DNA from 3 places in the Oerskovia sp. NPDC056781 genome. Region 1 is predicted to be linked to each of the others. Evidence: predicted binding sites of a transcription regulator. Region 1 holds the regulator's gene; each other region holds the start of a gene.
What was found. Region 1 encodes HrcA, which represses chaperone genes, less so after heat shock. Its sites were predicted from a motif close to TTNGCACTCGNNNNNNNCGAGTGCNAA; they were not measured.
Positions count from the first base shown of each region.

Region 2: ACFRCR_RS04985 (FmdB family zinc ribbon protein) is a predicted target of HrcA. The motif match lies at 8,851-8,877, and genes of this name have one in related genera.
Region 3: ACFRCR_RS14995 (glycoside hydrolase family 15) is a predicted target of HrcA. The motif match lies at 1,622-1,648, and genes of this name have one in related genera.

Region 1 is NZ_JBHUAD010000002.1:34,634-45,564, reverse strand. Features, by position in the region: gene ACFRCR_RS00545 (PhoH family protein) at 1-1,037, opposite strand, end outside; gene ACFRCR_RS00540 (histidine triad nucleotide-binding protein) at 1,181-1,549, opposite strand; gene ACFRCR_RS00535 (16S rRNA (uracil(1498)-N(3))-methyltransferase) at 1,620-2,456, opposite strand; gene dnaJ (molecular chaperone DnaJ) at 2,458-3,570, opposite strand; gene hrcA (heat-inducible transcriptional repressor HrcA) at 3,686-4,702, opposite strand; gene ACFRCR_RS00520 (MFS transporter) at 4,947-6,389, opposite strand; gene ACFRCR_RS00515 (DUF3097 domain-containing protein) at 6,522-7,388, shown strand; gene ACFRCR_RS00510 (DUF4870 domain-containing protein) at 7,472-8,023, opposite strand; gene ACFRCR_RS00505 (hypothetical protein) at 8,248-9,315, opposite strand; gene ACFRCR_RS00500 (acyltransferase family protein) at 9,475-10,931, opposite strand, start outside.
Region 2 is NZ_JBHUAD010000033.1:713-11,643, reverse strand. Features, by position in the region: gene ACFRCR_RS05015 (alpha/beta hydrolase) at 1-710, opposite strand, end outside; gene ACFRCR_RS05010 (vitamin K epoxide reductase family protein) at 1,452-2,096, shown strand; gene ACFRCR_RS05005 (hypothetical protein) at 2,581-6,690, shown strand; gene ACFRCR_RS05000 (hypothetical protein) at 6,743-6,988, shown strand; gene mscL (large conductance mechanosensitive channel protein MscL) at 7,096-7,527, opposite strand; gene ACFRCR_RS04990 (SAF domain-containing protein) at 7,621-8,310, opposite strand; gene ACFRCR_RS04985 (FmdB family zinc ribbon protein) at 8,410-8,742, opposite strand; gene ACFRCR_RS04980 (penicillin acylase family protein) at 8,913-10,931, shown strand, end outside.
Region 3 is NZ_JBHUAD010000203.1:205-6,825, forward strand. Features, by position in the region: gene groL (chaperonin GroEL) at 1-1,502, opposite strand, end outside; gene ACFRCR_RS14995 (glycoside hydrolase family 15) at 1,739-3,193, shown strand; gene ACFRCR_RS15000 (phytoene desaturase family protein) at 3,293-4,783, opposite strand; gene ACFRCR_RS15005 (cold-shock protein) at 4,789-4,992, opposite strand; gene ACFRCR_RS15010 (LytR C-terminal domain-containing protein) at 5,116-5,778, opposite strand; gene ACFRCR_RS15015 (DUF3263 domain-containing protein) at 5,810-6,130, opposite strand; gene ACFRCR_RS15020 (uracil-DNA glycosylase) at 6,248-6,621, shown strand, end outside.

The sequences.
Region 1 (10,931 bases):
CCGCCGTCGCGCGCCGGACGCGCGGTGCTCACGTCCCAGCGCGCATAGGCGTCGATGATGTCGCTCACGAGGCGGTGCCGCACGACGTCCGTGGAGGTCAGCCGGCAGAACTCGACGTCGTCGACCCCGGTCAGGACGTCCTCGATGACCCGCAGCCCCGACGGCGTCCCACCCGGCAGGTCGACCTGCGTCACGTCGCCCGTGATGACCATCTTGGAACCGAAGCCGAGGCGGGTCAGGAACATCTTCATCTGCTCGGTCGAGGTGTTCTGCGCCTCGTCGAGGATGATGAACGCGTCGTTGAGCGTGCGACCGCGCATGTATGCCAGCGGCGCGACCTCGATGGTCCCGGCCTCGATGAGCTTGGGGATCGACTCGGGGTCGATCATGTCGTGCAGCGCGTCGTACAGGGGGCGCAGGTACGGGTCGATCTTCTCGGAGAGCGAGCCGGGCAGGAACCCGAGACGCTCCCCCGCCTCGACGGCCGGGCGGGTCAGCACGATCCGGCTGACCTGCTTGGCCTGGAGCGCCTGGACGGCCTTGGCCATCGCGAGGTACGTCTTGCCCGTGCCGGCGGGACCTATCCCGAACGTCACGGTGCTCGCGTCGATCGCGTCGACGTAGCGCTTCTGCCCGACCGTCTTGGGACGGATGGTCCGGCCGCGGCTCGAGAGGATGTTGAACGTCAGGACCTCGGCCGGGCGGGTCGCGGTCGCCGCGGTGAGCATCGCCACCGAACGCGTCACGACGTCGGGCGTGAGACGGGTACCGGACTCGACGACCTCGACGAGCTCGTCGAGCAGCCGGGAGGCGAGCGCGACGTCGCCGACGGGGCCGGTGACCGCGATCTCGTTCCCGCGGGCGTGGACGTCGATCGTGGGGAACCCGGACTCGATCGCTCGCAGGACCACGTCACCGCTGCCGAGCAGGTCCACCATCGGCACGTGGGGCGGTACGACGATACGGTGCTCGACCCGGGTCCCGGAGGGGTGCGCGGCCGCTGGGCCGTCCGGTGCGGGTGGTGTCGAAGATGGCATGAGCCGGCTTGCGCCGAGGCACTCCTTCAGCAGGTCGGGTGGTTCGTGGTGCGTCCATGATATCGAGCGTGCTCGCGCGGGTCAGGGCGAATACCGGGCGCACCGGGCGGCCCGCAGGACCGGGCGGACGAGCGTCCTTGCGGTCAGGCCGGGTTCCACCCCAGCGCGGTCCCGCCGATGACGTGCCCGTGGACGTGGAAGACGCTCTGCCCGGCGCGCGGCCCCGAGTTGAAGATGAGCCGGAACTGCCCGTCGGCCTGCTCGCTCGCGACCTCGTCGGCCAGGGCGACGACCCCCGCGAGGAGGTCCGGGTCGGCGGCGGCGAGCTGCGCGATGTCGCCGTGGTGCGCACGAGGCACCACGAGGACGTGGAGCGGGGCCTGCGGGTTGATGTCCTTGAACGCCACGGCCTGGTCCGTGGTCGCCACGACCGTCGCGGGGATCTCTCCTGCGACGATCTTGCAGAACAGGCAGTCCGGGTCGGTCGGGCGCGAGGTGTCGTTGCTGGTCATGACGGCAGGCTACCCCCGGCTCGCCGGCACGGCCCGGGAGGCAGGTCGTGCGTCGGCACCACGCGCGAGGTCACCGCTCGTCGTCCGCCCCGCCCCACCGGCCGAGCCGCTGGACGAGCATCGCGATCGCGACCGGGCCTGCCGTCGAGGTCCGCAGCACGTGCGGGCCGAGGCGCGCGGTGCGCGCGCCGGCACCGGTCAGCGCTTCGACCTCCTTCTCGGAGATCCCACCCTCCGGCCCGACGACGACGAGCACCTCGGGCGCTCGTCCCGCCGCGGCCACGTCCTGGGACGCGGGGACGGGCAGAGCCACCTCGGCGAGCGGGGCGACGGCCTCCTCGTGCAGCACGATGACGGCACCGCCCGCGTCGACGACCTGACGCGTGCGCTCGACGAGCCCGCGCGTGTCGATCGCGACGTCGACCCGGGGAAGGCGGGCACGTCGCGCCTGCTTGGTCGCGGCGCGCACGGTCGCGAGCCAGCGGGCGCGCGACTTGGCCGCGCGGTCGCCACGCCACACCACGATCGAGCGCTCGGCCTGCCACGGGACCACGGCGTCGGCGCCGACCTCGGTCGCCGCCTCGATCGCCATCTCGTCACGGTCGCCCTTCGCGAGGGCCTGGACCAGCGTCACGACGACGTCGGGCGCGGGCTCCTCGACGACCTCACGGACGCGCAGGTGGACCCCGGAGGGCTCGACCCCTTCGATGGTGCACCGCAGGCGCAGGCCCTCGCCGTCGACGACGTCGGCCGCCTCCCCGACCCCGCGCCGCTGGACGACGCCCGCATGGCGCCCCTCGGCGCCGTCGAGCACGTAGAGCGAACCCGCCGGGAAGGCGGCGAGGCCACCCGCCGCCCCGCTCTCCGACGGGCTGCTCGCCTCCGCGAGAAAGACCGGCGCGCTCATGTCAGCGCCCCGAGAGCTTGTCGCGCAGGCGGGAGAACACGCCCGGGTGCGCGGCGGACAGGCGCGGGTCCGGGCGCTCCTCGCCGCGGGCCTTCGCGAGCGAGCGCAGCAGCTCCTCCTGCTCCTCGTCGAGGCCCGTGGGGACCTGGACCTCGACGTGCACGTTGAGGTCACCGCGACCACCGGTGTGCAGGTGGCCGACGCCGAGGTTCTTGAGCGTGACGATCTGACCGGGCTGGGTCCCGGGGCGCAGGTCGATCTCCTGCGGGCCGTCGAGGGTCTCGAGCTCCAGGACCGTCCCGAGGGCCGCAGCCGTCATGGGCACCTGGAGCGTGCAGTGCAGGTCGTCGCCACGACGCACGAAGACCTCGTGGTTGCGCTCGCGGATCTCGACGTAGAGGTCGCCCGCGGGGCCGCCGGCCGGGCCGACCTCGCCCTGCGACGTGAGCTTGATGCGGGTGCCCGTGTCGACGCCCGCGGGGACGTTCACCGTCAGGGTGCGACGGCTGCGCACGCGACCCTCGCCCGCGCACTCGGCGCACGGCTCGGGGATCACGGTGCCGAAGCCCTGGCACGCGGCACAGGGGGCGGTCGTCATGACCTGGCCGAGGAACGAACGGGCCACGCGCTGGACCGTGCCGCGGCCGTTGCACACGTCGCACGTGCGGGGCGACGTGCCGGGGCGACAGCACGAGCCCGAACAGGTTCCGCAGATCACCGCGGTGTCGACCTGGAGCTCGCGGCGCGCCCCGAAGGTCGCCTCCGAGAGGTCGATGTCGAGACGCACCAGGGCGTCCTGGCCGCGGCGTGCGCGCGGGATGGGGCCCGACTGCGCCTGGCCGCCCCCGAAGAACGTCTCGAAGATGTCCTGGAAGCCGAACCCTCCGCCCATGCCCCCACCGGCGGCCGACGGGTCCGAGCCGAGGTCGTACTGCTGGCGCTTGTCCGGGCTGGACAGCACCTCGTAGGCGCGGGACACGTCCTTGAACTTGTCCTCGGCGGCCTCGCCCGCGACGTCAGGGTGCAGCTCACGGGCCAGCTTGCGGTAGGCCTTCTTGATCTGGTCCTGGCTCGCGTCCCGGGGCACGCCCAGGATCTCGTAGTAGTCGCTCACAGGTCACTCTCTACTAGCGCACGCCGATCCAGGATCGGCGACTTCCGACAACACCGTGCGGTGACGACCAGGGTCGAAGGACCCGGCGCGGCGCCCGCCGGCGCAAGAACCGAACTCATGCGGTCAGGACGCGCGACAGGTACCGCGCGACCGCGCGGACCGAGGCGATCGTCCCGGGATAGTCCATGCGGGTCGGTCCGATCGAGCCGATCAGCGCGACCGAGTCCCCCTCGTTACCGTATCCGCTCGTCACGACCGAGGTTTCCGCGAGCCCCTCGAGCTGCGTCTCGTGACCGATGCGCACGCTCACCCCGGACTCCGCGGCCATCTCGGTCAACAACCCGAGCAGCACGACTTGTTCCTCGAGCGCCTCGAGGACCGGTCGCAGCGCGTGCTCGAACCTCATGCCGACCCGGGCCAGGTTGGCGGTGCCGGCGAGCACGATGCGCTCCTCCGACTCCTCGGACAGCGTCTCCTCGACGAGCAGCGCGAGCGAGCGAGCGAGGTCCTGGTGCTCGGGGCGGAACTCCTCGGCGACGTCGGCGAAGCCCTTGCCGAGCTCCGCCAGACGCTTGCCCGCCGCCACGGCGTTGAGCCGCGAGCGCAGCTCGGCGAGCGTGGCCTCGTCCGGCGCCTGGGTGACCTCGAGGGTGCGCTGCTCGACGCGGCCCGTGTCCGTGATGATGACCACGAGCAGCCGCCGGTCGCCGACCGGCACGAGCTCGAGGTGCCGCAGGCCCGACCGGCGCAGCGACGGGTACTGCACCACGGCGACCTGGCCCGTGAGCTGGGCGAGCAGACGCCCCGCGCGGGCCACGACGTCGTCGAGGTCGACGGCCTCCGACAGGAACGTCTCGATCGCCCGCCGCTCGGGCGAGGACAGGGGCTTGACCGTCGAGAGCCTGTCCACGAACAGGCGGTAGCCCTTGTCCGTGGGGATACGCCCGGCCGAGGTGTGGGGCTGGGCGATGTACCCGTCCTCCTCGAGGGCGGCCATGTCGTTGCGGATCGTCGCGGGGGACACCCCCAGGCGGTGCCGCTCGGCCAGGACCCGGGATCCCACCGGCTCCCTCGTCAGGACGTAGTCCTCGACGATCGCACGCAGCACGTCGAGCCGTCGTTCCTCGCTCATGGCCACCTCCCGATCGTCGCGCGTTCTCGCACTCTCCACCGTCGAGTGCTAATTCTACGCGGTCGCGAGAGGCGTGGGGCGCGACGTGCACATGCTCCTCACGGGGTCTTCCCGACCGTGGCCCGGCTGGGGCCGCAGCCGACGGAGCGGCCCGCGCTCCGCCGTCGGGCCCGAGGCTCTCCCCGGGCCTGGGCGTGCCGCCCACGCGGCACGGCGCCCGGCGGCGGCGCTCACGTGGCGGACGTCACCGTGCGGGCGTGGCGTGCGCGTGCCGCGACCGCAGGTCCACGACCGCGACCACGAGCGAGACCGCGACCAGGGCGACCGTGATGAGCATCGCGGTGCTCGCCGCGACGGCTCCCGTCGATCCGCCCGCCTTGAGCGAGTAGTACGTCGAGAGGACCACGGCGATGCCCATGGCAGATCCCACGCGCTGCCCGAGCTGGAGCATGCTGCCTGCGACGCCCGCGAGCTCGACGGGGACGCGGGCCAGGGTCAGGGTCTGGTTCGGGGAGATGACGGTCCCGCTGCCGATCCCCGTGATCATCATGGTCAGGGCGATGCCCCAGCCCGCGGCCGACGAGTCGTCCCCCGTGGCACGGATCGCGAGGATCACGCCCCCGAGCCCGACGAGCACCACCACGAGGCCCGCGACCACGAGCGGTCTGCCCCAGCGCGCGACCCCGCGACCCGCGAGCCACGACGCCACGCCCGACGCGATCGCGAACGGCATCCCGATGAGCCCCGCGTGCAGCGGCGTGAAGTGCAGGTCGTTCTGCAGGTACAGCGTCGCGACGAGGAAGATGCCCGTGAACCCCGCGAAGTACGTGATGCCGAGCAGCGTGCCGTTGCGGAACGACGTCAGCGACAGGACCCGCGGGTCCAGGACCGGGGCGCCCGTGGTGCGCTGGTATCGCCGCTCCCAGAACACTGCGGCGACGACCGCGACCGCCCCGAGCGCGAGCCACCACCAGCGGCCGGGGTCGTCGTCCTGGCCCGACGTCGTGACGAACGGCAGCATGACCGCGACCGTCGCGACCGCGACGAGGACGAGGCCCACGGGATCGAGCCTGCGCGGACCGGGCCTGCGCGCCGTCACGGGCAGGAACCTGATGGCCAGGGGCAGCACGACCGCGATGATCGGGACGTTGATCCCGAAGATCCACCGCCACCCGTTCTCCTCGCCCGCGACCTGGAGGATCAGTCCGCCCAGGAGCGGACCCAGCGCCGTCGAGACGCCGATCGTCGCGCCGAACATGCCGAACGCCTTGCCGCGCTCGTACCCCGAGAACATCTGCTGGATGAGCCCGATGACCTGAGGGTTGAGCATGCCCGCGCTCACGCCCTGCAGGAGCCGGGCGATCGCGAGCCACTCGTCGTTCGGCGCCAGGCCCGCCGCGAGGCTCGTGAGCGCGAAGCCGACGAGGCCGACGACGAACAGCGTGCGACGCCCGCCCGCGTCGCCCAGGCGGCCGGCCGGGACGAGCGCGAGCCCGAACGCGAGGGTGTAGCCCGCGACGATGAGCTGCAGCTCGGTCGGGCCCGCGTCGAGCGCCCTCTCGATCGACGGGAGCGCGACGTTGACGATCGACACGTCGAGCATCGTGACGAACCCGACCGCGAGGCACAGCCCCAGGACGCGCCACCGCTGGGCGTCGGGCGCGGCGGGACCGTTCGAAGTGCTCACCGGCCAGTCGTACCACGGCGCGTGGGCCCGCACCCGGCGAGCAGCCCCGCTCCGTCGAGGTCGGAGACGACCTCGCGCGTCGCCGCGCGCCCCTTCCGGGAGTGGGGGCCACGAGCGCCTAGGGTGACGTCGGTGAGCTTCGATCGCTACGGTTCCGACGTCCTGTCCAGCGCGACCCCCGCCCCGGTCCCCCACCGCCGGCGCCCGGTCTCCCGCCCGCAGCCCGCCGAGCGCGGCCTCGTCGTCGAGGACGTCGAGACCGGCTGGGTCGGCGCCGTGGTGCGGGTCGAGAAGTCCGGCGGCATGCACGTCGTCGTCCTCGAGGACCGTGCCCGCCGCACGCGCACCTTCCCCCTCGGCCCGGGCTTCTGGGTCGACGGCGAGCCCGTCGAGCTGACCGCCCCGGTGACCTCGACGGCGCCCGTCGCCCCGACGCGCACCGCGTCGGGTTCACGGGCGGTCGCGAACGTCCGGGCGCGCGTCGCACGCGGCAGCCGCATCTGGGTCGAGGGCAAGCACGACGCCGAGCTCGTCGAGAAGGTGTGGGGCGACGACCTGCGCATCGAGGGGGTCGTGGTCGAGCTGCTCGACGGCGTCGACAACCTCAGCGAAGCCCTCAAGGACTTCGGCCCGACGGCGGAGCGCAAGGTGGGCGTCCTGGTCGACCACCTGGTCCCCGGCAGCAAGGAGACGCGCCTGGTCGCGGAGGCCCTGCGAGGCGTGCGTCCCGGCACGGTCATGGTGCTGGGCCACCCCTACGTCGACGTGTGGCAGGCCGTGCGGCCCGAGCGCGTCGGCCTCGACGCGTGGCCCGTGATCGAGCGCGGCACCGAGTGGAAGCGCGGCATCCTGCGCGAGCTCGGGTGGCCGGCGGCCGAGCAGGCCGACGTGGCCCGGGGCTGGCAGCGGATCCTCGGGACCGTGCGCACCTACGCCGACCTCGAACCGTCGCTGCTCGGCCGCGTCGAGGAGCTCATCGACTTCGTGACGGCCGACTGAGGTCCGGCGCCCGCGGTGACGCGGCCAGAGGGGGTGTCCCAGGCCTGCCTGGGACACCCCCTCTCGACGTGCGTCGGCCTGCGCTACTTCACGATCTTCACGTCGATCGGGTAGCTGGTCGGACGGCCGTTGCTGACGGCCTGGAACGCGATGATGCCGAGCACGAGCGACGCCACCCAGACGCCGAGGACGACCAGACCGGACAGGAAGCCCGGGAGCACCCAGTTCGCGGCGAGCAGGACGAGGGCCACGGGGATCTGGAAGTTGAGCGCCTTCTTGGCCTCGGCGTCGACGACGTGGCTGCGCTCGCGGAAGACGAGCCAGATCACGAGCGGTGCGAGGAACCCGAGGATCCCACCCAGGAGGTGGGACAGGCTCGCCCAGGTCTTGGTGTCGGCGGGTGACAGCGGGGCGGCCGGGCCGCCCTGGTAGCCCGGCGGCGGGTACTGGCCCTGGGGCGGGTACTGACCCTGTTGGCCCGCGGGAGGGCCGTAGGGGGGCTGCTGACCGGGCCACCCCTGCTGGCCGGGCTGGCCCGGCTGCCCGTGCTGGGCTCCGGGCGTGCCGTGCTGGTCCGTCGGGGGCACGTACTGCCCGTAGTCAGGGACCTGGTCGGAAGGGTTCTGGCTGCTCATCGGGGCCTCTCTACGGACGGACCGGACCGTTCGGGACGGACCGGGCGCCTCACGCTAGCCGGTCCGGCACACCTGCGGCCACCGTGCCCGTCCCCTGAGCGGGCGATTCACCTTGCCGGCACCCGGCACACACCCCGCAGGGCCCGTGGGCGGACGACGACGGGCCGTCCCGCACACCCGAGGTGGAGGTGCGGCACGGCCCGGCGTCGGGACCTGTCCGGAGGTCAGACGGGCTGCTCGTCCACCAGACGGCGGTAGGCGTACGCGACCGCGATGTAGGACAGCGGGATCGTGACCAGCAGGCCGACGAAGCAGACCAGGAAACCCAGGATGTTGATCCCGAAGAGCGCCAGGAGCAGCAGGAAGACGGACCCGAAGTTCTTCGCGACGAGCGACCAGCTGGACTTGATCGCGGTGATCGCGTCCTGCTCCTTGTCGAGGGTGAAGTAGTAGACGAACGCCGAGAAGATCGCGACCGCGATGCCGGGCAGGATGCACAGGATCGTGCCGATGATCGTCATGACCGCCACGAGGAAGGCGGCCAGCAGGACGTTGCCCACGTTGGCGATCCGGAAGAACGCCGCGACGTCGGGCTTGCGCCCCTGCGTCTCGTCGAGAGCCCCCCGGGAGTAGAAGGCGGCGATGAGGTAGCTGATGATCACACCGACGATCGTCAGCAGGACGCTGACGAAGCTCAGCCCCAGCGCCTCGGCCATGTTGGTGTCCGAGAACCCGTCGGTGCGGTAGTCCGTGAAGTTGTCGAAGCCGCCGGAGATCCAGCTGAAGATCGCGTTGATCACCAGGAAGATCAGCGCCGCGAGGATCCACGGTCCCGGGTTGGCCCAGAACTTCTTCCACCCGAAGCCGATCGCGTCACCCACCGAGAACGCCGCGGCCCCCGCATACGCAGGCTGGCCGGGAGGCGGGTACGCGCCGGCCGGCGGTGGGTAGGCCCCTGCCGGCGGCGGGTACGGAGGCTGCTGCCCACCGGCGGGAGTGCCGTAGGGCTGCGCGGGGGGCGGGGTCGGGGCGCCGTACGGCGGGGCGACCGGAGGCCCGGGCTGCGCGGACGGCGCCGGCTGCGCGGGCGGCGCCGGCTGCACGGGCGGCGCCGGCTGCGCCGGGGGCTGCGTGGGCGGCGTCGCCGGCGGCTGGGCCGGGGGCTGGCTGGGGGGTACGGGCTCGGAGGGCGGTTGCGCGGCGGCCCCGGGGTCCGGTGTGCTCGCGTAGGGGTTCTGCGGGGTCGGCTCGTTCTCTTCCGGCGGCGGCCCGCCTGCGGTGTTGTCGCTCATCGTGATCCCTCGGGTCGGCGGGGTGCGGCAAGCCACACTGTGAACGGACTGTGACGATCGAACATTTCACAGATCACCCTCCACGATGGGGCGTTCGGGCCATTCCCGCCACAGGAAGCGTGGGACGCCCGAACCTCCTCGGGCGACGCCGGTGAGTCGTCAGGGTCCGCGGAGCGCGACCGCCTGCGCGAGGCCGCCCGAGACGACCCCCGCGTAGAGCGACGTCCCCTCGGAGGTCGGGTGCACGCCGTCGGGTCCGAGCAGCGCGGGCTGGGACGAGATCGCGCCGCTCCAGTCCGCGACCACGACGTTCCCGTGGCGCTGGGCCGCGCCGACCAGCTCGGCGTTCGTGACCGGCACCCACGACCGGTCGGCGTACCCCGTGACGAGCACGACCGTGTGGTCGGGACCGATCGCGGCGAGGACCTTGTCCATCATCGCGGCGTCGACCGTGCTGTTCGTCCCGAGAGAGAGCACGACGTAGGGCCGGAGGTTCCCGGCCGCGCGGACGGCGTCGACGAGGCCGACGGCGTCCTTCATCTGCCGGGCCACGGCACCGTCGATCAGCACGCCGGGAAGGGCCGCGGTCAGCGCGGGCGCGCTCGCCAACGTCACCGAGTCCCCGATGATCGTGACCTGGTCGCCGGGTGGAGGCGTCGGGGCCACGGCCGGGGTCTCCGGCGCGGGCTCCGCGGGCACGGGCGCCGCGTCGGGGGCCGGTGCCGCAGGCGCCTCACCGCCCGGCTGCTGGGTCAGCGCGGCGACCTCCGCGCCCGCGCGGATCTGCGCCTCGACCGAGGAGATCGCCGGGGCGCGCACGAAGCCCGTGACCGCGAGCCCGACGACCACCACGACCCCGCCGACCGTGAGCCACCCGCGGACCGGCAACGGGTTGCGGCCCGACGCGCCCCGGCGGAGCCACGCCACGACGGTCCGCACGTACCCCGCGAGGCCTCGTCCCATGACGGGACGCTCGACGTACCGGTAGGACAGCGCCGCGGCACCGAACGTCACGACGGTCGCGGCGAGCGCGACCCACGGGCCGGGGCTCGCGTACAGCCCGCCGCCTCCGGCGAGCGCTGCGGCCAGGACGAAGACGGGCCAGTGCCACAGGTACAGGCCGTACGAGCGCGCGCCCACCCAGCCCACCGGCCCCCGGTCCAACTGCTTGCCGAGGCCCGGTGCGTGCAGCACGAGGTTGACGACCCCGGCCGTCGCGAGCGACACGACGAACAGTCCACCCCGGTAGGTGATGCCGTCGTCCCACGGCATCCAGAGCATCGCGACGACCAGGACGGCCGCGCCCGCTGTCCCCGCGCCCACGACGAACAGGGTTCCCCTGCGGGTCGTGGTACGCGGCGCCTCGCGGACGAGCGTCGGACGCCCCGTGCGCAGGTGCCAGAACGAGAGGAACGCACCGATCATGAGCCCGAACAGGTGGGTGTCGGTGCCGAAGTAGACCCGGGTCGGGTCCGTGCCGGGCGAGTACAGGACCGCCATCGCGACGGCGGACCCGACGGCGAGCACCCCCGCCAGGACCAGAGCCCGACGCCGGGTGATCCGCAGTGCGAGCACCGCCAGGACCACGAGCGGCCACACCAGGTAGAACTGCTCCT
Region 2 (10,931 bases), on a different contig from region 1:
ACCCGCTTGGCGTCGACCAGGTGGCCGGGGAAGTTCGTCGTCGGGCGCAAGCCGTAGTTCGCGCTCACGCACACCCACCCGCGGCTCGCGAGCCGCGAGAGCATCGCGCGGGCCTCGAGCTCCTTGCGCCCGCTCACGTACCCGCCGCCGTGGAAGTACACGAGGGTCGGGCCGTCGGCCGGGCGCAACCGGGGGCGGTACACGTCGAGCCGGTGCTCGCGGCCGCGCGAGTCGCGGTTGCCCCCGCCGACCCCGCCGACCCCGCCGACCCCGCTGTCGTCGCCGTACGGCAGGTCGGCCAGGCGCTCGACGTCGCGTCGCCGCACCGCGAACGGGGCCAGGAGGATCCGCGCCCAGGGCAGTCCCCGGTTCGTGACGGTGCCCGGTCCTGCGCGCAGACCGTCGACCAGGGCGTGGTCGAGCGCGGGCGCTGCCCGTAGGCCGCGTCGGGCGACCAGGACGAGGCCGAGGGCGGTCAGCGCGGCCAGGACGAGAGCCACGCGTCCGCCGGTCGTCTCGACGTCTCCGTCGACGAGCGCGAGCGCCGTGACCGCGCCCAGCACGAGCAGCAGGGCGAACGGCTGCTCGTTGACGAGGACGCTCATCCGGAAGGAGAGACGGCCCAACCGCGGGGGCCGGCGGGCCGGGCTGAGCGAGGCCGACGTGCAGCACGCGACGAGCAGCACGGGGACCAGGTACCCGATCGGCATGGCGGCTCCTTCGCTGCCGGTGGGCGCGTCGCGCCCCTGGTCCCGGTCTACACCGGGGCGCGCGGAGGTGCGCGTCGGGCCGTCCGGTCACGGGATGATGCCGGTGGGGTCGCGCGGAAGGTGAGGGGAGCTGTGCGGCAGGGCGAATGTCCTTGGTCGCCACCGGCAAGGGGGTGCGTACAAAGGGCGCGCTGCCAGATGGTCCGCACGGGTCGAGGTAGTTGAAATTCGAACTGAATTCCCGGCGACGTGCCCGACCGGTACGGGGTTCGGGGCGACTGCACGGTGGGTCGTTTCGTCGGTACCCACTTGTGTGGGCGATTCCTCGAACATCTCCGGCAGGGTGGATGGGTGGTGGCCGTCGGGCCCATGCTCCCGCCGCCGGGCGGGCCCCCGGGGGACGGCGGAGTCTCGCCCGTCACGGCCGACAATTCGTCGCACCTTCTCGAAATCGCCCCCGGGGTGCGGGCGACATGAACCCATGAACGATCGGGACGGCTTTTCGAGGAAGATGCACCAGGCATTTCGTGCACGTCGTCACGAGACCTTTCCGGCGTCACGCCACAATGGCCCGTTCGCGCGAACCGCCCATCTGCTCCCGGCATTCGCCGACTCCTCGTCCATCTGCTGATCGCGTCCCGTCCGCGAGACGCCCCACCGGCGGGTCCAGCCTCGTGGCCCCCTCTAGGCTGGAAGGGCTTCCGGGGATGGCCGGGGGCCATCGCCGGAAGGGCATCACGCATGAGCGACGTTCTGCACGACGACCACAGGACCGACCCGTCGAGCATCAAGGGTTTCCGGCACAGCAGGCAGTGGGTGTTCGGCACCATGCTGGTCTCCGCGCTCATCAGCCTCACGGCCTCGTTCGTCCTGTCCTACGACGCGGTCCTGCTCGCGGCGAACCCCGCGGCCGAGCTCTCGTGCAACGTCAACGAGGTCCTGTCCTGCGGTGCCGTCGGGGTCGCGTGGCAGTCGTCGCTCTTCGGCTTCCCCAACGCCTTCCTGGGGCTGATCGCGGAACCCGTGGTCATCACGATCGCGGTCGCGAGCCTCGGTGGGGTGCGGTTCCCGCGCTGGTTCATGTTCTCCGCGCAGGTCGTCTACACGCTCGGCCTGATCTTCGCCTACTGGCTCTTCTACCAGTCGATGTTCGTGATCGGCGCGCTGTGCCCCTGGTGCCTGCTGGTCACGCTCTCGACGACGCTCGTCTTCATGACGCTGCTGCACTGGAACATCATCGAGGACAACCTCTACCTGCCGGCCCGGGCGCAGGAGCGGGCACTGTCGTTCGTCCGCTCGGACGCGGACGTGTTCCTGACGGCGACGTGGGTCGTCCTGATGAGCGCGGGCGTCCTGCTCAAGCACGGGTCCAAGCTCTTCGGCTGACCACGGGGCCCGGCCGGGCGGGGGTGTCCCTTCCCGCCCGACGGCGCCGCTCACCTCACGGCCACGCCTCGCCCGAGGCGTGGCCGTGCTGCGCTCGGGGAGACGGAGCGACGGAGCGACGGGGCGACGGGGCGAGAGCGTGGGTGCACCGCGCCGAGCGGACGTCCACGAACAATCCGACACATCGAACTGGACGCTCGTCCATCTCCGTGCGGACCAACTCGTGGACACATTTGACGAACGCGCGAAGACCTTGCACAATCATCTCTGACGGTGCGTATCGCCTGCCCCCTGCGCGGTGCGCACCGTCCTCAATCTCCTCGGCCTTCCCCGCGGCGCGACGGTGCGCTCCGGACGTCTCGGCGCCGAACCCCTCCCTCAGAAGTCGTCGGCGTGCAGCCGTCACCCTCCGTGACCCACCCGAAGTCGCCGCCCCCGGCGTGCCGGTGCCGGTTCCGGCCGACCGGGCGGTTAGCGTGCGAGAGTGAACGCAGCCGCCCGCAACCCATCAGCCCGCGAGACCGTGGCCGATCCCGCCCGGCCGCTCACCGACCAGGACGCGCACGACAGCGCCGTCCGAGGTGCGGCCTCGGCCGCCGAGGGATCCACGACGCTCGCAAGGCCGACCCTCGTCGAGCCGCCGACCACGGCCGAGCTCGTCGAGGACGCCGTCCGGTCCTGGCGCGCCTCGCTCGTCGAGCTCGCGGGCGGGTCGTCGCTCGCAGACATCGGCCTGCTGGGCGACGCGGTCGTCGACCTCACCGCGGCCCACCCCTCGGGAGTGGCGCAGCTCTTCGCCGGGCGCCCGACCCGACTGTCCAACCTGTTCCGCGAGGGGGCCTCCCTGCCCGCCGCGCGGCGCCGGGCACGCGCCGTGGTCGTCCGCTCGCAGGAGCACGCCCAGCGCTACGGGGTCGCGCCGACCTACCTCGCGATCGGTGTCACGACCTGGACCGAGGGCGAGCCCTCCCGCCTCCCGACCGACGACGTCGCCGCCCTCGCGCACGTCGCCGGGACCACGTACAGCCGGACCATCGACGGTGCCACGGGCCTGCCCGCGGGCCCCGCCGCGGGGGACCCCGGCGACCCGCCGCAGACCGCGACGACCCCGCCCACGGCGGGTGGCGCCGTCGGGCAGGGAGAAGGGCCCGCGCGCGACGGCGCCGAAGGCACGGACGCCGAGCCCGCCCTGCCGCGCACCGTGCGTGCCCCTGTTCTGCTGCGGCCCCTCACGCTCACCCCGCGCGGTGACAGCGAGACCGACTACGACCTCACGCTCGAGCCGACCGTCGAGATCAACCCCGTCCTCGCGCGCACTCTGCGCGCCCACGGCGGGTTGATCGACCCCGTGACGCTCGCGCGCAGCGCCTTCACCCCCGCGGGATTCGACCCCTCGGACGCCCTGGCCCGTATCACCGCCGTGGGCAAGGCGGTGCTGGGCGACTTCGAGCTCGCGCAGCGGGTCCTCGTCGGGACGTTCGTCCACCCCGGCCAGGTCCTCGTCGACGACCTCGACGAGCTCGCCTCGGGCCTCGAACGGCACGAGGTCGTCGCAGCCCTCGCCGGCTCCGAGGAGGCAGCGACCGCGCTCGCGCGCGAGCTCCCGGCCCCGCGCGTCGGAGACGCCGACCCGTCCCAGGAGCGGGGCGTGGGTGACCTCGACCCCGCGCAGCGCCACGTCATCGACGCGCTCGCGACCGGCAGCCACCTGTTCGTCGACGCGCCCCCGGGCGCCGACACCGCGGGGACCATCGCCGCCGTCGTCGCCGAGGCCGCGGCGAGCGGCCGCAGCATCCTCTACGTCCCCGGCCACCGACGCTCCGCGGAGACGCTCTCGACCCGCCTCGCCGCGCTCGGGCTCGACGGGCTGCTGCTCGACATCGCCCCCGAACCCACGTGGCGGACCACTGCCTCCCACCGTCTGCTCGGGGCCATGGCAGCCGAGGCGGAGACCGTCGACACCGACTCCGTCGCGCGGGTCCGCGACGGGCTCCTGGGTGCGCGCGCACAGCTCTCGGGCTACATCGAGTCCCTGCACCTGGTCCGCGAGCCCTGGGGCGTGTCCGCCTACGCGGCCCTGCAGGCCCTCGCGCGGCTCACCGCGCAGCGCCCGGCCCCCGGCACGACCGTCCGCCTGGGACCCGAGGTCACGATCCGCATCGGCGCCGAACGCCGGGCCGACCTCTCGGCCCGCCTCGTGCGCGCTGCCGAGGTCGGGGCCTTCACGCTCCGCTCGACGTCGACGCCCTGGTTCGGCGCGGACATCACGAGCGCCGAGAACGCGCAGGACGCCCTGGTCCGGGTCGAACGGCTCGCCGGGCACACGCTGCCGCAGCTCCGGGACCAGGTGGCCTCCGTCGCGACGACCACGGGCCTCACCCCCGCCACGACCGTCCGGCAGTGGGGCGACCAGCTCCGCATGCTCGGCGGCATGCGCGGCACCCTCGACGCGTTCCAGCCCATGATCTTCGAGCGCACCGCGACCGACCTCGTCGAGGCGACCGGCACGCGCGAGTGGCGGGCAGCGAACGGCATCGACATGGGCTGGGCCCACCGCCGTCGCCTGCGCCGGCAGGCCAAGGACATGCTCCGTCCCGGCGTCCGGGTCCCCGACCTGCACGCGGCCCTCATCGAGGTCCAGGCGCAGCGCGCCGTCTGGCAGGCGCAGTGCCCACGCGGCGGGTGGCCCACCCTCCCCGAGGGGCTCGCCGCGATCGAGGACACCTACGAGGCCGTCAGGATCGACCTCGAGTACCTCGACCCGGTCCTCGCCACGACCCCCGTGGGGTCGGATCTCCTCGACCTGCCGATCAGCGAGCTGGCGGCGCGACTCGCGGCCCTCGGTGAGGACCAGGAGGCGCTCGAGAACCTGCCTGCGCGGACGTCCGCACTGCGGACGCTGCGCGACGAGGGGCTCGGCGACCTGCTCGACGACCTCTCGGCTCGCCGTGTCGAGCCCGAGCTCGTGGGCCCCGAGCTCGACCTCGCCTGGTGGAGCTCGGTCTTCGAGCAGATCCTCGCGCAGGACCCGGCGCTCGCCGGGCAGGACGGGGCCGGGCTCGAAGCACTGGCCGGGCGGTTCCGCGACCTCGACCGCACGCACGTCGCAGCGCTGTCCGCGCCCGTGCGGCTCGCGGTGCGCGAGCACCTCGGCGCGGCGATGCGCGACCACCGCACCGAGGCCGAGGCGCTGTTCACCGAGCTCCTCGAGGGGCGGATGACGAGCCTGCGCGACGCCCACGAGCGCTACCCCGAGGTGCTGCGCCGCCTGCGGCCGTGCGTCGTCGCGTCCCCGACCCTCGTGCCGCACCTGTTCACCCCGACCCGCACCGTCGACCTCGTGATCCTCGACGCCGCGCAGCACATCCCGGTCGAGCTGGTCCTGTCCTCGATCGCGCGCGGGCGTCAGGTCGTCGTGTTCGGCGACCCGCGGGCCGCCTCGGGCTCGACCGTGGGCGAGCTCGCCGCGATCCTGCCGACGGTCGCCCTGTCCGCAGGCGGCACGCGTCGTGACCCGTACCTCACGGCCTTCCTCGCCGCTCACGGCTACGAGGGCGTCCTGCGACCCAGCCCGCTTCCCCGCGCGGAGCCGCTCGTCCACCTCGACCTGGTCGACGGTGCGGGTATGCCGGACCCGGCGTCGGGCGCGGTCGAGAGCACGCAGGCCGAGGTCGACCGCGTCGTGGAGATCGCGATCGAGCACGCCATGACACGACCCGAGGAGTCGCTCGCGATCGTCACCGTGAGCCCCGTGCACGCGGACCGGATCCGGGACGCGCTCCTCGGCGAGGTCCGGCAGAACCCGGCCCTGGCCGTCTTCTTCTCGGGCGCCCGGGCAGAGCCCGTGGTGGTCGCCGAGGTCTCGGGCGTCGCCGGACTCAGCCGGGACACGATCGTCCTGTCGATCGGCTACGGCCGGACCCCGCACGGGCGCGTGCTCCACCGCTTCGGCGTGCTCAACGCGCCGGGCGGCGACGCGATGCTCCTCGACACCCTGGGCTCGACGCGCCGGCGTCTGCACGTCGTCACGTGCTTCACGGCGTCCGACCTCGACCCGGAGCGTCTGCGCGGGCACGGGGCCAAGCTCCTCGCGGAGGTCCTCGACCTCGCCGAGCAGCGCAACGGTCGTGCCGACCAGGTCACCCTGGGCAACGGCGTGGACGTGGGCGGCAACCCCGACCGGCTCGTGATCGACCTCGCCGAGCGCCTGTGGCGTGCGGGGCTCGTGGTCGAGACGGACTACGGCGTGGTCGGTGGAGACCGGATCCCGCTGGTCGTCGGGCACCCCGACATCCCGGGCGAGCTCCTGGTCGCGGTCCTGACCGACGACGACGCCTACGTCGCCGAGCGCAGCGTACGCGTGCGTGACCGTCAGCTCGCCGAGCGCCTCGAGCGCACGGGCTGGGTCGTCGCGCAGGTGTGGTCCGCCGCGGCGTTCCTCGACCCCGCGAAGGAGGCCGAGCGCATCCGCCGGGTGGTCCAGGCCGTGCGCGACGCGCGGCTGCCCGAGCTCGGGGGGATCGCGCAGACGGGCGGCAGCGATCGCATCGTCGTCGTCCCCGTGGTCGCGGACGACGATTTCGGAACGGACTGACGGGTCGGCCGGGGAGACCGGGGCACGTCGGGGACGCTGAGACAATGGGATCGTGACCCCCGCCGACAGCGTTCCCTCCGACGACCCTGCGCAGGTCGGCCCGACCCCGCGTCCCGCGGCCGCCGGGTCGGTGCGTCGCCGGTCGCGCCGCGTCGTGCGACCGGGGACCGAGCAGGCGGGAGTCGCTGGCCTGGGGTCCGACGACGACGCCGCGGCCTGGGGCGACGTCCGTCCGGGGGCGTCGACCGACAGCCACGACGCCGAGCTGTTGCGCGACGTGCCGCCGCACTGGTCCTGAGGGACCGGCGGGGCCGGGGGTGTTCCACGCACGCGTCAACACTTGTCGGCGATCACCGGAACAACGCCCCGCCCCTGGGGGAGGACGGCGCTCCCCGGGCGCTGCGGTCAGCGTTCGCCCGGACCGCCGAAGTCCGCGGATCGAGCGTTCTGCGCGGCGAGCAGGTCGCGGATCTCCTGGAGGACCAGGACGTCCTCGGCCGGGGCCGCTGGGGCGGCCTCCTCGCCCTTCTTGCGCCGGGCCGCGAGGTGGTTCATCGGCATGACGATGACGAAGTAGAGCGCGGCAGCCACGCACAGGAACTTGAAGAGCGCGTCGAGGATGAGGCCGAAGCTGAACACCGCCCCGTTGATGGTGAAGTTCCCGACGCCGGTGAGGTCCGGCTCGCCGAAGATCGCTGCGACGAGAGGGCTGATCAGGCCGTTGACGATCGAGGTCACGACGAGCGTGAACGCACCACCGATCACGACACCGACCGCCAGGTCGATCGCGTTGCCGCGGAGCACGAAGTCCTTGAAGCCGTCGAACACGTTCTTCATACGAGGTTCCTTTCGAGAGGGTGGGGACGGGGCGCGCGCGGCGTTCGGCGGTGCCCGTCGCCCGAGCGAGGTCCGGACGCGATCCTTCCATGCTCAGGGCACCAGGACCACGGACAGGCCACCCCACTCGCCGACGCCGGCGAGCGCGGCGGCCTCCTCCGGGAGCACGGCGACGAGCGTGACGCCGCCGTCCTGGGTGCCGTCACCGAGCAGTCCGACGGACGAGGCCGACGCCGGGGCCCCTGCCACCACGAGGGCCCGCCGCGCGAGATGGCTGCCCGTGACGGCGTCGTCCGCGCTGCCCGTGGCCGCGAGCAGGTCGACGCGGTCGCCGGGGTGCAGGAGCGCGGCGACGTCGGGGTCGGAGAGGCGCACGGGCGCCACGACCGTCCCGGTGGGAGCCATGGCCGCGAGGTCGCCCGCGGCGACGAGCGAGGGCGAGAGGACCTGCCCCGCCGGCAGGGCGACGGCCGTGGTCCGCCCGACGGCGTCGCTCACCGTGGTCAGTGAGCTCGCCGGCGCGAGCGACGCGGCGACGGGGACGACCGTGACGTCCCCCTCTGCCAGCACGGTGCCGGCTCCGACCGCTCGGGCCGTCACGACCACGGGCCTCGTGTCCGGTGGTGGAGGGCTCAGGCGGTCGACCACGACGGAGGCGACCAGGCCGCAGCCCAGCGCGAGCAGCACGAGGCGTGAGCGCCACGCGAGGGCGCGCAGGCGCCGTCGGGCCGTGGACGCACGGCGACCCGGCGCGTGAGCAGCGGACGATGCGGGAGGAGCCATGCGCCGACGCTAGGCGGCTCGTACGGGCGGCCCGTGGCACGGCCCCCGACCTGTGCACAGGACGCCCCGGGCGCTACCTGTGCACGGCTCGCGGCAGGGTCAGTTCGCCGACGGCGTGGAGGAGCCCCCGGAGCCCGAGGAGCCCGAGGCACTCGACGACCCGCTGCTCGACGACCCGGACGACGAGCTGCTCGACGAGTCGGCGGACTTCGCGGGCGTCGCAGGCGTCGTCGAGCCCGTGCTCGAGGACTTCGAGGAGCGCGAGTCGGTGCGGTAGAAGCCCGAGCCCTTGAAGGTCACCCCGACCGAGGAGAAGACCTTGCGCAGCCGGCCACCGCACTCGGGGCACACGGTGAGCGCGTCGTCGGTGAACGCCTGGTGGATGTCGAAGGCGTGGCCGCAGGCAGTGCACGTGTACGCGTAGGTGGGCACGGTCTCTCCTCAAGAGGTCGCGGGGGAGTGCGGTCTTCACGGGCCGGGCGCGAGCCTGGTCCGTGGCGTCCGGCGTGCGCGTCGGGTCGACGGAAGGACACAGCCGGACTGGCACTCGTGGCTTCTGAGTGCTAATCATACGCCCGGCCTGCCCGGGGTAGTCTCGCACCGTGTCTGCTGATGTCCCCGCCGGAGTCCACGGCGACCCCCCGCCGCCCGTCCCTGCTGCCCGACGGGGAGGTTCGCGCGCCCGCCGGGGCGTGATCGCGATCGCCGCGCTCGTGGTCGTGCTGCTGGTCGCCGTGTCGGTGTTCGCCGTCGTCACCGTCCGCCGGCCGCTCCCGCAGACCGACGGGACCCTCACCCTGACGGGCCTCGACGCCGAGGTCAGCGTGCTGCGCGACGCGCAGGGCGTCCCGCAGATCTACGCCGACACGCCCGAGGACCTCTTCCGCGCCCAGGGGTACGTCCAGGCGCAGGACCGCTTCTTCGAGATGGACTACCGCCGGCACGTGACCGCGGGCCGTCTGGCCGAGCTGGTCGGCGACAGCCAGGTCGCGATCGACGCGGACAAGGTCACCCGCACCTTCGGCTGGCGCCTCGTCGCCGAGGAGGAGTGGAAGATCCTCGCCCCCGAGACGAAGGCCTACCTCCAGGCCTACGCGGACGGCGTCAACGCCTACGTCGAGGACCGCGACCCGAGCGAGATCGCGCTCGAGTACACCGTCCTCGGCACGAGCGTCTCGGTGCCGGACCCCGAGCCCTGGGACCCGATCGACTCGCTCGCGTGGCTCAAGGCCATGGCCTGGGACCTGCGCGGCAACTACGACGACGAGCTCGAGCGCGCGATCGCGTACGGAGGCTTCGCGGGCGCCCCGAACGGAGCCCAGGACCCCGCCAAGGTCGCCCAGGACGTCGCCCGCGTGGGCACCCTCTTCCCCCAGTACGCGGCCCAGGCGAACCTCCCGATCCTCGACCCGTCCGAGGTGCCGACCACGAGCGAACCCGTCCAGGTCGAGGGCGCGGAGCAGACCGCGTACGCGCCGACCCTCGCGGGCAGCGAGCTCCAGTCCGCCGTCGCGGCGGCCGATGCCGCGCTCGCCGCCGTGCCCGTGCTCGTCGGCCGTGGCGAGGGCACCGGCTCCAACTCGTGGGTCGTCTCGGGTGAGCACACGACGAGCGGCAAGCCCCTGCTGGCCAACGACCCGCACCTGTCCCTCCAGGCCCCCGGTGTGTGGGCCCAGGTCGGGCTCCACTGCAACGAGGTCAGCGCCGCCTGCGGGTTCGACGTCTCGGGGTTCTCGTTCGCGGGCTTCCCGGGGGTGATCATCGGTCACAACGCCGACGTGGCCTGGGGACTGACCAACATGGGTGCGGACGTCACCGACTTCTTCATCGAGCGCGTGCGTGACGACACGTACCTGCGGGGCGACGACTGGGAGTCGCTCGAGACCCGCACGGAGACCATCAAGGTCAACGGCGGCGAGGACGTCGAGCTGAAGATCGCCTCGACGGTCCACGGCCCGATCGTCTCGACCGTGCTCCCGATGGACAGGGTCGCGGAGTCCCCGACCGAGGGCACCCCGCTCGGGGACTACGAGGTCTCGCTCCGCTGGACCGCCCTCGACCCCGGGCACACCGCGGACGCGGTCTTCGCGTTCAACCTCGCGTCGGACGCCGAGGACATGAAGGCGGCCGCGGCCCTGTTCGAGGTCCCCGCGCAGAACATCGTCTTCGCGACCACGGACGGGCACATCGGCTACCATGCGCCGGGCCGGATCCCGGTACGGGCGAACGTCGAGGGCCCCGTGCCCTCCGACGGCACGTGGCCGCGGCCCGGCTGGGACGAGCGCTACGACTGGACCGGCTACGTGCCCGCCGCGCAGATGCCGGGCGTGATCGACCCCGAGGAGGGGTTCATCGTCGCCGCGAACCAGGCCGTCCTGCCCGCCGGCACCACCCCGTTCCTCACGACGGACTGGGACTACGGGTACCGCTCGCAGCGCATCCGCACCCTCCTGCAGGAGGAGATCGACTCGGGCCGCAAGGTCGACGCCCGGACCATGAACGAGATCCAGAACGACGACTGGAGCCCGTTCGCCGCGGCTCTCGTGCCGCTGCTCCTCGAGCAGGACGTCGAGAACAGCAAGGGCGTGCGCAACGACTTCGCGGCCGAGGGGCAGGACCTC
Region 3 (6,621 bases), on a different contig from region 1:
GTGACCTTGACCGGGTCGTTGACGCCTGCGGCGAGCAGGTCCTCGTAGACGCCGGTCGCGGCGTTCAGGCCGTGGCCCGAGGGGAGGTTGCGGACCTTCTCGGCCACGACGCCACCCTCGAGACCGGCGTTGATCGCGATCTGCTTGAGCGGGGCGTCGATCGCGGCGCGCACGATCTGCGCACCCGTCGCCTCGTCGCCGACCAGGTCGGTGATGGCAGCGGTCTCGAACGCGACGGCGCCGGCCTGGATGAGGGCCACGCCACCACCGGCGACGATGCCCTCCTCGACGGCAGCCTTCGCGTTGCGGACGGCGTCCTCGATGCGGTGCTTGCGCTCCTTGAGCTCCACCTCGGTCGCGGCGCCGGCCTTGATGACAGCGACACCACCGGCGAGCTTGGCGAGGCGCTCCTGGAGCTTCTCGCGGTCGTAGTCGGAGTCCGACTTCTCGATCTCGGAACGGATCTGGTTCACGCGACCCGCGATGAGGTCGGCGTCGCCGGCACCCTCGACGATCGTGGTCTCGTCCTTGGTGACGACGACCTTGCGAGCCTGGCCGAGCAGGTCGAGGGTCGCGGTCTCCAGCTTGAGGCCGACCGTCTCGGAGATGACCTGGCCACCGGTGAGGATCGCGATGTCCTGCAGCATGGCCTTGCGGCGGTCGCCGAAGCCCGGAGCCTTGACGGCGACGGACTTGAACGTGCCACGGATCTTGTTCAGCACGAGGGTGGCCAGGGCCTCGCCCTCGACGTCCTCGGCGATGATGAGGAGGCTGCGGCCGGCCTTCATGACCTGGTCGAGCAGCGGCAGGAGGTCCTTGACGTTCGAGATCTTCGACTCGACGATCAGGACGTACGGGTCCTCGAGGACCGCTTCCTGACGCTCGGGGTCGGTCTCGAAGTAGCGGGCGAGGAAGCCCTTGTCGAAGCGCATGCCCTCGGTGAGCTCGAGCTCGAGGCCGAACGTGTTCGACTCCTCGACGGTGATGACGCCTTCCTTGCCCACCTTGTCGAGGGCCTCGGCGATGAGCTCGCCGATCGCGGGGTCACCGGCCGAGATCGCGGCCGTGGCGGCGATCTCTTCCTTGGTCTCGATCTCCTTGGCGGCGACGAGCAGCTGAGCCGTGACGGCCTCGACAGCCTTCTCGATGCCGCGCTTGAGGGCGATCGGGTTCGAGCCGGCCGCGACGTTGCGCAGGCCCTCGCGCACGAGCGCCTGGGCGAGCACGGTCGCGGTGGTGGTGCCGTCACCCGCGACGTCGTCGGTCTTCTTGGCGACCTCCTTGACGAGCTCCGCACCGATCTTCTCGTACGGGTCGTCGAGCTCGATCTCCTTGGCGATGCTCACACCATCGTTGGTGATGGTGGGCGCGCCCCACTTCTTGTCGAGGACGACGTTGCGGCCCTTGGGGCCGAGCGTGACCTTCACGGTGTCGGCGAGGACGTTGAGCCCGCGCTCCATCCCGCGACGAGCCTCCTCGTTGAAGGCGATGATCTTTGCCATGGGGATTGATCCTCCGCTGGTGGCGTGTGACGGTCGGTCGGCGCCCGCGACGGACGGCTCGCGCACGTCGGCGTTCATGTCACGCCGACTCGCGGGCCTCACCTGACGACCAGAGAAACCTGTCACTCTCATACCGAGAGTGCTAACGCCATTATTGGCACTCGGCAGGGGCGAGTGCAAGGCCAGCTGCTCCCTATCGCCCGCAGCGGAACAGCGAGCGTCCGGCTCGTCCTAGGATGCGCAGTGTGAGGTTCGCGACGACGCGGTGGCGACTGGCGGTGCTCGGAGCAGCGATCGCCCCTGTCGTGGTGCTCGTGACGGTGGGTGCCACCCCCGTCCCCCTGCCGACCGACGCGCACGTCGACCTCTACCAGGACGGCGTCGCGACGGCCGAGGACGACTCCCTGCTCCGCCTCCCGGACGGCATGGCGGCCACCTACCTCGATGGCAGCCGCGTCCTCGACCCCGCCGCGCTCGACCCGGCACAGGTCGCCGGCAGCCTCGATCCGGCCGACGGCGAGGTCGACCGCCTCACGGTGATCGCCGGTTCCCCCCTCACGGCGGACCGGCTCCTCGACGTGGAGGCCGCCGAGCGCGCAGCGGGCGCCTCCAGGGCCTGGCTCGCCGAGGGGGACCTCCCCGGCGAGGGCACCCGGTTCGCCGCTCTCGGGGAGGACGCGCTGCTCGACCTGCACGCCCTGACGCTCGTGAACGGCGCCTCGCTCGCCGCCCCCTCCCCGAGGTGGCGCTTCGTCTGGCCCCGGGACGCGTCCTTCACGGCGGCGGCCTACGCACGGACCGGTCACGTGGACGACGCTCTGCGAGTGCTGGACTTCCTCCGGTCGGTCCAGGAGACCGACGGATCGTTCCAGGCCCGCTACCTGCCGGACGCCTCGGGCGTGCCCGACGACCGGGGCGGCCAGTCCGACGGCAACGGGTGGGCCCTGTGGTCCGCCTGGACCGTGCTCGACGAGATCGAGGCCCCCCAGGACCGTGCGGCAGCGCGCGAGCGGCTCGCCCCGCTCGTCGACGCGTCGACGAGCTACGTCCTGGGCATCCTCGACGAGGACACCGCGCTGCCCCCGCCGTCGAGCGACTACTGGGAGGTCCACCCGACCGAGCTCACGCTCGGCACCGCGGCCCCCCTGCTCGCGGGCCTCGAGGCGGCCCGATCGATCTACGCCGACGGTGAGCAGTGGGCGTCCGCGGCCGACGCCGCCCGCGCCGCCGCGCGGCTGCGCACGGCCATCGAGGAGCGCTTCGGACCGCAGGGCTACCCGCGGCACGCGTCCGGCGGCCCCCAGGACGCGGCGACGACGTTCGCCCTGCCTCCCTTCCAACCCACAGCCCTCGAGGGGGCCGACGAGGCGTGGCGGTCGTCGGTCATGTCGATGCTCCGGCCCGCGGGCGGGGTGGCGCCCGGGGCGGGCTGGCGCACCGACGGCATCTCGTGGACGCCCCAGACCGCCCTCTTCGCGCTGGCCGGTGCTTCGACCGGCGAGGTCGAGGCCGCGGAGAGCTGGCTCGACTGGCTCGACACCCATCGGACCGCCTCGGGCGCGATCCCGGAGAAGGTCCTCGCGGACGGTTCCCCTGCGGCGGTCGCCCCGCTCACGTGGAGCTCGGCGCTCGTGGTGCTGACGCTCGTCGAGCTCGAGGACCAGCGCGCTGAGGACGCTGCGCTTTCCTGAGCCCTGCCCGGCTGCGTCGGGCCCGGAGCTCCCGGGTCCGTCCTCACGAGCGATCCGGCCCGCCCCATGGGCCCGGGCCGCTCCGTCCCGCTCCCGGCGTCAGGGCGCCAGTCGTGGCGGGTGCGGCACGTCGAACTCCCGGTGCAGCACGCGCCGTGCCGCGTACCAGCCCCCGAGCCCGTGGACCCCGGGTCCGGGAGGCGTGGAGGCCGAGCAGAGGTAGACGCCGTCGAGCCCGGTCGCGTACGGGTCGAGGCGCGCCGTCGGGCGGGCGATCACGCGCCACAGGCTGACCGTCCCCGCCGCGATGTCCCCACCCACGTAGTTGGCGTTGTGCTCGCTCATGCGCGCGGCCGGCACGCAACGCGAGGTCACGACGACGTCGCGGAAGCCGGGCGCGAAGCGCTCGATCTGTGCCGTGATCGCCTCGGTGACGTCGAGCGTGGAGCCGGCGGGGACGTGCGCGTACGCCCACAGGGGCCGCAGGTCCCCGACCCTGCGCGACGGGTCGACGACGGTGGGGTCGCTCACGAGAACCATCGGACGCTCGGCGTGCGTGCCGGCAGCGACCGCGGCCTCGGCTGCGGCCATCTCGGCGCGCGTACCACCCACGTGGACGGTCCCCGCTCGTCCGACGTCGGCGTGCTGCCACGGCACCGGCCCGCGCAGGACGAAGTCGACCTTGGCCGCCGCGTTGCCGTAGGGGAACGCGGTGAGCGCACGCGCGGCCCGGCCCGTCAGGCGGGACCCGAAGACCTCGACGACCGTGCGCGGGGTCGTGTCGAAGATGATCGCGCGCGCCGGAGGCAGGTCCGACTCCGAGCGGACCGGGTGGTCGGTCACGACCTGGCCACCGTGCGCCTCGAGATCCGCGACGAGAGCGGTCACGATCGCTCCCGACCCCCCACGGGGGATCGGCCAGCCGCCCTCGGTGTGCGCGAGGGAGGCGAGGAGCATCGCGACCCCGGCCGACGCGAGCGAGGGCATGGGGGCGATCCCGTGCGCGGCGACCCCCGTGAGGAGCGCCGGTGCGACGTCTCCCACGAAGCGCCGGTCCCACATGCTCGTACCCTGCTCGAGGACACCGAGGCCGAAACGGGCCGCGGTCGGGATCCCGCGCGGAAGGAGCCCCGCGGGGACGCTGCGCTTGTCACCGAGCGCCGTCGCGACCGCGTGCCCGGGCTGCCGGGACAGCGAGCCGAGGAGCGAGCGCCACGCGGCGCCGTCGGGCCCCAGACCGTCGACCGTCCGGTCGAGATCCCGGTAGGCGATCCCCGCGCGACCGCCTGGCAGGGGTTGCGCGTACGAGACCTCCGGCACGAGCAGCTCGACCCCGCGCGACGGCAGGTCGAACGCCTGGAAGAACGGCGACGCCCACGCCATGGGGTGCACGGCGGAGCAGATGTCGTGGAGCATGCCCTCGGCCAGCCCGAGGTCCAGCGTGCGAGAACCCCCGCCGACCGTGGGCTGCGCCTCCAGGACGCGCACGGACAGCCCGGCCCTGGCGCACGTCACCGCCGCTGCGAGCCCGTTGGGACCCGACCCGACGACGACGACGTCCACCTCGGTCAGGTGCCGGGCCGGGGTCACGGCGCTCAGAGCGCGCGCACCTGCTCGGCCTGGGGGCCCTTCTGACCCTGCCCCTGCTCGTACTCGACCTGCTGCCCCTCGTCGAGCGACCGGTAGCCGTCGCTTTGGATCGAGCTGTAGTGGACGAAGAGGTCCGGCCCGCCCGAGGCCGGGGTGATGAACCCGAAGCCCTTCTCGGCGTTGAACCACTTGACGGTGCCCTGTGCCATCGACGTCTCCTCGTGCGTACGAACCGGATGCGAGCATCGGAGCATCGGACGCCCCGTGGTGGGGTCGAGCCTAGTGGCAGAGGTCACACGAGGAAAGCAGTGGCCGGAAGCGGGGCCGGGCGATCAGGAAGCGGGTGCGAGGGCCGACTTCACGACGACGACCACGTCCCCCTCGCGCACCTGCGCCTGGGTCACCTGCTCGGCCGGGATGCCGAGGATCGCTGCGACGGCCGTCGCCGTCTCCTTGCGGTTCTCGGTGTACCAGACGGTGGTCGCCGTGAGCCCGGAGTCGCCGGGGTAGTCCTCGGCCTTGGTCTTGGTGAACCCCTTGGCGTCCAGCGCGTCCTTGCCGGTCCGTGCCTCACCGGCGGGCCCGCCGTCGTTCAGGACCCGGACGTACGCGCCCTTGTCCGCGGCTGCGAGCAGGGCCGTGAGGTCCGTGGCGGGGTCCGCGGGCGGTTCCTCCGTGGCCGCAGGCTCCTCAGCGGCAGGGGGCTCTTCCGCGGCGGGAGGCTCCTCCGCGGCCGGAGGCTCCTCAGCAGCCGCACCGTCGGCCGGCTGCTCCGCCGCGGGCTTGTCGGCCTCCGCAGGGGACTTCTGACCGAGACCGCCGGAGATCGCAGCGACCCCTCCGACCGCGAGACCCGCGAAGATCACCGCGACGAGGAGGAAGGGCCACGTCTTGCTCCAGCCGCTGCGCGGAGCGCGATAGACCCCCACGGGTGCGCCCTCGGGCGCGGGGACGTCGAACTCGTCAGGCGCGTAGGGGTAATCGCTCTTGCTCACGGCGACAGGTTAGCCCGACTTGGCCCAGCGACTAAATGTCGCCGAGGCGACGGGCCGACCGCGCCCGCTGCCGGGTGGACCGCATCCGACGCAGGCGCTTGACGAGCATGGGGTCGTGCGCGAGGGCCGCAGGCGAGTCGATCAGGGTGTTGAGCGCCTGGTAGTAGCGCGTCGCGGTCATGTCGAAGAGCTCACGGACCGCCTGCTCCTTGGCCCCGGCGTACTTCCACCACTGACGCTCGAAGGCCAGAATCTCCTGGTCACGGGCCGAGAGCTCCGATCCCTCGACAGGCGCGTCGTCCGTCCCGGTGGGCGCGACGAGGTGCTCGGTCGCGGCGAACGCTTCGCTCATGGGCAAGATCCTCACTCGTCGGGACGCGACCCGCTCCTGAGGGGCGGGCACCTGGACCGCACCAGCCTACGCGCGAACCACAACCATGTCATTCACCCGCTCGCGTACCCTCGCCGCGTGAACACCTTCGCGACGCCACCGACCTCGGGGTCCCTCGAGCAGGACCCGTCCGCCACCCCCGGCCCCACCGCCCCGGCCGCAGCGCCCGGCACGGCCGCCGCGCCCCACGGCACGTCCGAGGGCGCCCACCGTCCGCTCGCCGAGATCATGGCCCCGGACTGGGCCGAGGCGCTGGCCCCCGTCGAGCCCCAGCTCCGGGCCGTGGGCGACTTCCTGCGCGCCGAGGCCGCGGCCGGACGCCCGTACCTGCCCGCGCCGTCGGACATCCTGCGTGCCTTCCAGCGTCCGCTGGCCGACGTGCGCGTCCTGATCGTGGGCCAGGACCCCTACCCGACGCCCGGGCACGCCATGGGACTGTCCTTCTCGGTCCA